2 linked regions of the Celeribacter indicus genome follow. The protein of the gene in region 1 interacts with the protein of each later gene in a pairwise test. Links are inferred from orthologs where the notes say so. Each region holds a gene or a part of one and is shown on either strand. Other genes may lie near its edges.

Region 1 (4,493 bases):
GGGCTTGGTCACGACGCCGACGGTCAGCACGCCCAGCTCGCGCGCGGCCTGGGCGATGATCGGCGCGGCGCCGGTGCCGGTGCCGCCGCCCATGCCCGCGGTGATGAAGCACATGTGCGCCCCCGCGAGGTGGTCGACGATCTGTTCGATGCTTTCCTCGGCCGCCGCGGCGCCGACGGAGGGACGGGCCCCCGCGCCGAGACCCTCGGTCACCTTCACGCCCATCTGGATGCGCGCCTGCGCCTTGGCGTGCTGGAGCGCCTGCGCATCGGTGTTCGCCACGACGAAATCGACGCCTTCGAGCTGCTTCTCGATCATGTTGTTGACCGCGTTGCCGCCCGCACCGCCGACACCAAACACGGTGATTTTCGGTTTCAACTCGTCCCGCTCGGGCATCGTCAGATTCAAAGCCATGATCGTCCGCCTGCTGTTTTGATCGGCCGGTCAGGTCTGCGCCTGTCCGCCGGTTGACTGTCCCCGCCCCTGAATCGGGGCAAAATTTACCTACTCACCCCGAATCCTACGGAGTTTCGAGGGGCTCGTCATCCCAAAAACAGGAGAAAACCACAAAATCTGGGGGATCCCGCGCAACAATTCGGCGGGATCTTGCGCAAAACACGAGATTTAGCTGGTCGCGGCGCGCAGACACCTACGCACCCGGCCGGGGACCGGGGGAACGGCCCGCCTCCGGGACGGGTCCCGGACTGGGCGTCGCAATGTCGGGGCACTGCTCGGGTGCCTCTTCGGTGTGCCGGCCGCGCCGGTCGCCGCCCGCGTTGGCCGCGGATCCATGTCCCTTTTACCACCGTCCCGGCAGGCCGGCAACCGCCGCGCTCACCAGTTGTCCTTGAACCAGCGCATCGCCCGCTTGAGCGAATGGGCAGGATAGCGTTCCGCCGGGATCTCGAAATCCCACCATTCGTCCTGCGGATTGGCGGCGAAGAGGCAGAGCCCGACCGCGGAGGCGAAGGCCGCGCCGGTCGCCGCCTGCGGCAGTCCCTGCACGCGCAGCGGACGGCCGATCCGCACCTGCTGGCCCAGGATCTTCGGCGCGAGCGTGTCGAGACCGGGGATCTGCGAGCCGCCGCCGGTCAGCACGACCTGCTGCGAGGGCAGGTGTTCGAACCCGGCCGCATCGAGGCATTCGCGGACGCCTTCGAGGATTTCCTCGACCCGCGGCCGGATGATGCCGATGAGTTCCGCGCGCGAGACGGTGCGGCGGTCCTTCTCCCAGTCGCCGCTGTCGCCGCCGATCTCGATCATCTCGCGATCGTCCATGCCGGTGGCGACGACGCCGCCGTAGAAGGTCTTGATCCGCTCGGCGGTGGCGTTCGGGATCTGAAGCCCCATCGCGATGTCGGCGGTCACATGCTCGCCGCCCATGCGCACGCTGTCGGCATAGATCATGTGCTTTTTCATGAAGATCGAGACATCCGTCGCGCCGCCGCCCATGTCGATGCAGGCCGCGCCCAGTTCCTGCTCGTCCTCGACGAGCGCGGAGATGCCGGAGACATAGGCGCCCGATGCGAGACCCGCCACCTCGAGATCGCAGCGCTTGATGCAGTAGAGCAGGTTCTGGATCGCCGCACCGTCCACCGTGAGCATGTGCATGTCGACGGCAAGGGAGCGCCCGATCTGCCCGCGCGGATCGGACAGGCCCGAACGGTGGTCGAGCGCGAAGTTCACCGGCTGGGCGTGCAGCACCTCGCGGTGGCTGCCGTAATCGGGCACGTCGGAGGCCGCGAGCACCCGTGCGACATCCTGTTCGGAGACGGTGTCGCCCTCGACCTCGACGATGCCCTCGAGCCCGTAGGACCGCGGCGCGCCGCCGGAGAAACAGGCGATGACATGGTCGACGCGGGTCTGCGCCATCTTCTGCGCCGCCTGGACCGCGGTGCGGATCGCGCGTTCGGTCTCTGCCATGGCGTCGATCTCGCCGAAGCGCACGCCGCGCGAACGGGTGGTCGCCGCTCCGATCACGCGAAAGGCGGATTGCCCGGCGAGCGATCCGACCCCGTCTCCGCCCATGAACCGTTCTCCGTCGAAGCGCAGCACGAGGCAGGCGATCTTCGAGGTGCCGACATCGAGGATGGCGATCACACCGCGCTGAAGCGCGGCCTTGCGCATGTTCCGCATCGCACGTTGGGCAGCGTAGAGATCGGTCATCGGTAGGACACTCCGGTTTCAGGTCCGCGAAGGCGGTTCAGCTCGTCCTGCGCCGCCTCGCTCAGTTGCAATGTGGGTCGTGTGGGCTTGCGCATGTCCACGGAGGTGACGTCGCGGTCCAGAAGCCCCTTGGCCTGGTCGAGCGCGATCACCTGCGCGAGCGCGCCAAGCGGCTCCGTCTCGGGCAGGAGGATGGTCTGGTCGCGGTCAAGCACCATGTTCCAGCGCCGCTCGCCGACGCGCACGAGGCCGCGCAGCCGGGGCACGAGCGGCCCCGCCGCCTCGAGGAGCGCGAGCGCCTCGCCCACGGCGCGGTCGGCGCCCTCGCCCGCCAGAAGCGGCAGGTCGGGACGGTCGAGGCGGCTGTCGAGCGCCGCGACGCGGTGGCCTTCGCCGTCGAGCATCTCGAGACCGTGGGGACCGCGCCAGACGACGGAGGGCCTGCGCTCGGTGATGTCGACCTGGAGGATCCCGCCGGCGCGCACATGCACCCCCGCCCTGGAGACGGCGTCGAGCTCCTCGATCTGCGCGAGCATGCCGGGGAGATCGAGGTCGAAGGAGGAGATCGGGAAGTCGATCTGCACGATCTCGCGGATGTCTTCGGAGAGCTCGGCGGAGGCGCCGTCCACGGCCATCAGCTTGACCATGAACTCGGGGCGGTTCTGGACCTCCCGCTTGATCTCCTGGATCGCGTCGGAAAAGGCGCGGCGATGGTCAGCATCGGCGAACCACAGGCCGATACAGGCGGCCACGGCCAGCGCCGGCGCGAGGCGGCGCATGAAGAAACGGAACGAGGGCGTGAGCCAGAGCCGGCTCATCCTGTAGGCGGCGCGCGAGGGCGCGGGATCGCGCGGCCGCGGCGGCGCCTCCGGCGGCTGGCCGTTGCGCGCGCGCAGCACCCGCGCCACGGCCTCGGTCACGCGGGCCGAACCGCCGGCGGTCGGTCCCTTTGCGAACTCCGTCGGGTCTACCGGTCGCATGAGGCATCCTCCACCATCCAGGCCACGAACCGGCCGAACGTGATCCCCTCCGCCCGCGCCTGTTCCGGCGAGAGCGATGTGGGGGTCATGCCCGGCTGGGTGTTGGTCTCGAGCAGGATGAGCCCGTCGAGCCCCCTGCCCTCGTCCCAGCGGAAATCCGTGCGCGAGACGCCCCGGCAGCCGAGCGCCGCATGGGCACGCAGGGCGTAGTCGCGGCAGGCCGCGGCAATCTCGTCGGGGATCTCGGCGGGACAGACATGGCGCGAGCCGCCTGCCTTGTATTTCGCGTCGTAATCGTACCAGCCGTCCGTCAGGATGTCGGTCACGCAGAACGCGCGGTCGCCCATGACGGTGCAGGTCAGCTCCCGGCCCGGCGCATAGGCCTCGACCATGACGACCGCCGGCATCTCCGCAGAGAGGCGCGGCGCATTGCTGCCCTCGCGCACGATATAGACGCCGACGGAGGAGCCTTCGTTATAGGGTTTGACCACATAGGGCGGCGCGAGCACATGCCCGGCCTCGACCTCCTCGCGCCGGGCCAGGCGGCTCTCGACGACAGGAAGGCCGGCGGCGCGATAGACCTCCTTGGTCTTCTCCTTGTCCATCGCCAGGGCAGAGGCGAGAACGCCCGAATGGGTGTATGGAATGCGCAGCCATTCGAGCAGGCCCTGGACGCAGCCGTCCTCGCCGTACCGCCCGTGCAGCGCATTGAACACGACATCGGGTGCGGCGTCGCGCAGATGTGCGCACAGGTCCGCGCCCGCGTCGATCTCGATGACCTCGAATCCTTCGCCCCTCAGTGCGGCGGCGCATTCACGCCCGGAGGACAGGGACACTTCGCGCTCGGCCGAAGGTCCGCCCATGATGACCGCCACTTTCGGGGACTGCCTGCTCGACATGTCCACTCGTGCCTCAAATGACCGAGCCGTCTTTCGCGGCCCTTGCTGTATCGCTGCCCCGTTTCGGGGTCGTCTTTCGCCCCTCCCGACGGGAAGGACGTCACGCGCCTTGCTCTTCGGCCAACCCGTCGGGGATCTCCGCCCCGGCGTGTTCGCCCACGCGCCTGATTTCCCATTGTAACGCTATGCCGGCGTTTTGGAATACCTTTTTTCGAACCGCCTCGCCGAGAAGCTCGAGTTCGCCGGCCGTGGCGCCGCCGGTGTTGATCATGAAGTTCGGATGTTTCCCGCTCATCTGCGCGCCGCCGATGGAAAAGCCGCGCAGGCCCGCATCGTCGATCACCTTCCAGGCCTTCAGGTCGTGCACGTCGTCGGCACGCCCGGTCGAGCTGAACCCCGCCGGGTTGCGGAAGGTGGAGCCGGCGCTGCGCTCCTTCACCGGCTGGGA
Region 2 (3,335 bases), 520 kb from region 1 along the record:
CCGCCCCTTCCTCCCCGGCGGTCCGGTCCGGCCCGGCCGGTTCGGTTTCGACGAAGGGGGTGAGCGGCCGCTCCGGCAGGATCAGCCCGCCGGGATCGGTGATCTGTTCGCTGACATGGGTGCGCAGCACGCGCAGGTAGTCGAGCCGCTCGTAATCCGCGGCGAGGATCACCCGGAGCCGCCGGTCCGGCCCCATCGCCACCTGCCCGATGAGGATGTCCGCGGGAAAGACGCCGCCGTCGCCCGAGGAAACGACCCGGTCGCCGGGGCGCACCAGTTCGGGGCTCTCGATGAATTCGAGCGGCGGGCGCGCGGTGTTGTCGCCCGAGAGGATCGCGCGCTGGCCGGAAGGCTGGATCGTCACCGGCAGGCGCGAGTTCGAATCGGTCAGCAGGATCACGCGCGAGGAGGTCTCGCCGACGCCGGAGATCCGGCCGACGAGCCCGATCCCGTCCATCGTCGCCCATCCGTCGCGGATCCCGTCGCGCGCGCCGACGTTCATCAGCACGGACTGGCGGAAGGGGGAGCCGCTGTCGGCGGTCACCACCCCCGTCACATAGGTGTATTTCGGGTCGAGCCGCACGTTGTTGAGATCGAGCAGCTTGGCGTTCTTCTGCTCGAGCTGGAGCGCGGCTTCCTTCCACGCCTGCATCTGCCGCAACTCGTTGCGCAGCTCCTGGTTCTGCTCGTAGAGGCGCTGGTAGCTCTGGAAGTTCTCGAGCATGCCGATCGTCTTCGTCACCGGCACGAGCGCCCATTCGAAGGAGGGGACGACCCGGTCGACGAGCTGGGCGCGCATCCGCTCCACCCGCGGGCTGTCGATGCGCCAGAGCACGAAGATCCCGATGCACAGCAGAAGAAAGATCCCGGCCAGCAGGCGCTGGATCGGGCGGACATAGGTCTCCGCATTGCCTCTGTCTCTGGCCACGTCCGTCTTTCCCGGATCAGGTCGGCCGGTGCCGCGCGCGGCGGCAGGCAGCCTCAGCTGTCGTAATCAATAACGTGCCGGAGTTGCTTTTCATACTCCAGCGCCTTGCCGGTGCCGAGCGCCACACAATTCAGTGATTCGTCGGCGACCGAGATCGCAAGGCCGGTCTGTTCGCGCAGCGCGAGGTCGAGCTCGCCCAGAAGCGCGCCGCCGCCGGTGAGCATGACGCCCCGGTCGACGATGTCGGCGGCGAGGTCGGGCGGCGTCGTCTCGAGCGCGGTCATCACCGCCTCGCAGATCGCCTGCACGGGTTCGGCGAGCGCCTCGGCGACCTGCGCCTGGCTGATCTCGATCTCCTTCGGCACGCCATTGAGCAGGTCGCGCCCGCGGATCGTGAGCACCGAGCCGCGCCCGTCGTCGGGCATGCGCGCGGTGCCGATCGAGGTCTTGATCCGCTCCGCCGTGCCCTCGCCGATCAGAAGGTTCTGCTGGCGGCGCAGGTAGTTGATGATCGCGTCGTCCATCCGGTCGCCGCCGACCCGCACCGAACGCGCATAGACGATGTCGCCCAGCGACAGGACCGCCACCTCGGTGGTGCCGCCGCCGATGTCGACGACCATGTTGCCGGTCGGGTCGGTGATCGGCATCCCCGCGCCGATGGCCGCCGCGATCGGTTCCGCGATCAGCCCGGCCTTGCGCGCGCCGGCGGAAAGCACGGACTGGCGGATCGCGCGTTTCTCCACCGGGGTCGCGCCATGGGGGACGCAGACGATGATCTTCGGCTTGGAGAAGGTCGTGCGCTTGTGCACCTTGCGGATGAAATGCTTGATCATCTCCTCGGCGGTATCGAAATCGGCGATCACGCCCTCGCGCATCGGGCGGATGGCCTCGATTGAGCCGGGGGTCTTGCCGAGCATGTGCTTGGCATCCTCCCCGACCGCGAGCACCTGCTTGCGCCCGTCCTTGACGTGATAGGCGACGACGGAGGGTTCATTGAGGATGACGCCCTTGCCCTTGACATAGACGAGCGTGTTCGCCGTGCCGAGGTCGATTGCCATGTCCGAAGAAAAAAGTCCGTTAAGTCCCGCCATCTTGTTCCTGATGCCCCGTCCTGCGCGCAAATTTGGAGAATCCCCCGTAACGGCGACTTATAGGGGGTGGCGGGGGTGTGGAAAAGGGGCGCGTGGCCGCGCTGTGGCGAAGTCTCGCCAAGCCGGCCCGCCGCGGCCCCGTCTCCGCTCCCGGATTTTGCAGCTTTCGTATAAATAAACGGCAAGACGCCCCCGAAGGAGCGCCTTTTCCGTTCGAATCGGACAAGTTCCGAAATCAGACCGTATCGGTGTATTTCACCGTCTTCACATCCGAATCCGGGGCCGATTTCTCGCGCCGCACCAGCAGGCGGTTCAGCGCGTTGACATAAGCCTTCGCGGAGGCGACGACCGTATCCGTGTCGGAGGACTGGCCGGTGACGATCTTCCCGTCCTCCTCGAGCCGCACGGAAACGGTGGCCTGCGCGTCGGTGCCCTCGGTCACCGCATGCACCTGATAGAGCTGCAACCGCGCCGTGGTCGGGAAAAGCGCCTTGATCGCCTTGAAGGTCGCATCCACCGGTCCGTCGCCCTGGCAGGTCTCGCGCGTCTCGACACCGTCGATCTCGAGGATCAGGTCGGCTGATTGCGGCGCCTCCGTGCCGCAGACGACGCGCAGGAATTTCACCTTGATGCGCTCGTTCTGGTCGGCCGCGCCCGCGTCGCGCAACAGCGCGATGAGGTCGTCGTCATAGACTTCCTTCTTGCGGTCGGCGAGGGACTTGAACCGGACGAAAACGTCCTTGAGCTGGTTGTCGCCCATCTCGTAGCCCATGTCCCGGAGCTTCGCGCGCAGCGCGGCGCGCCCGGAATGCTTGCCCAGCGGCAGGGAGGTGCCGGACAGGCCGATGTCCTGCGGGCGCATGATCTCGAAGGTCTCGGAATTCTTCAGCATCCCGTCCTGGTGGATGCCGCTTTCATGGGCGAAGGCGTTCTTGCCGACGATCGCCTTGTTGTATTGCACCGGGAAGCCGGACACCTGCGAAACGCGGCGGGAGATGTTCATGATCTTCGTCGTGTCGATGCCGGTGGCGAAGGGCATGATGTCGTTGCGCACGCGCAGCGCCATCACCACCTCCTCGAGCGCGGTGTTGCCCGCGCGCTCGCCCAGCCCGTTGATCGTGCATTCGATCTGCCGCGCGCCGGCCTCGACCGCCGCCAGCGAGTTCGCCGTCGCCATGCCCAGGTCGTTGTGGCAATGGGTCGAGAAGATCACGGTATCCGCACCCGGCACCCGCTCGATCAGCATGCGGATGAGTTCGGCGCTCTCGCGCGGCGCGGTGTAGCCCACCGTGTCGGGAATGTTGATCGTCGTGGCG

What was found. The genes of interacting proteins can lie anywhere in the genome.
Region 2: the proteins of ftsA (region 1) and P73_RS18640 interact in binary tests that used the Escherichia coli proteins (3 or more experiments, as listed by UniProt). The link is inferred for Celeribacter indicus from one-to-one orthologs.

Annotation. Positions count from the first base shown.
Region 1 is NZ_CP004393.1:3,262,738-3,267,230, forward strand. What follows is about bases 1-3,000. They hold ftsA (cell division protein FtsA), read right to left. Parts: upstream 2,167-3,000; coding sequence 835-2,166; downstream 1-834. Other genes in these bases: ftsZ (cell division protein FtsZ), read right to left, coding at 1-414; P73_RS16110 (cell division protein FtsQ/DivIB), read right to left, coding at 2,163-3,000. Outside these bases: more of P73_RS16110, read right to left, coding at 3,001-3,146; P73_RS16115 (D-alanine--D-alanine ligase), read right to left, coding at 3,134-4,045; murB (UDP-N-acetylmuramate dehydrogenase), read right to left, coding at 4,146-4,493. UniProt on the Escherichia coli protein: Essential cell division protein that assists in the assembly of the Z ring. May serve as the principal membrane anchor for the Z ring.
Region 2 is NZ_CP004393.1:3,783,085-3,786,419, reverse strand. What follows is about bases 1-2,770. They hold P73_RS18640 (rod shape-determining protein), read right to left. Parts: upstream 2,020-2,770; coding sequence 982-2,019; downstream 1-981. Other genes in these bases: P73_RS18635 (2-isopropylmalate synthase), read right to left, coding at 2,255-2,770; mreC (rod shape-determining protein MreC), read right to left, coding at 1-928. Also shown: more of P73_RS18635, read right to left, coding at 2,771-3,335. UniProt on the Escherichia coli protein: Forms membrane-associated dynamic filaments that are essential for cell shape determination. Acts by regulating cell wall synthesis and cell elongation, and thus cell shape.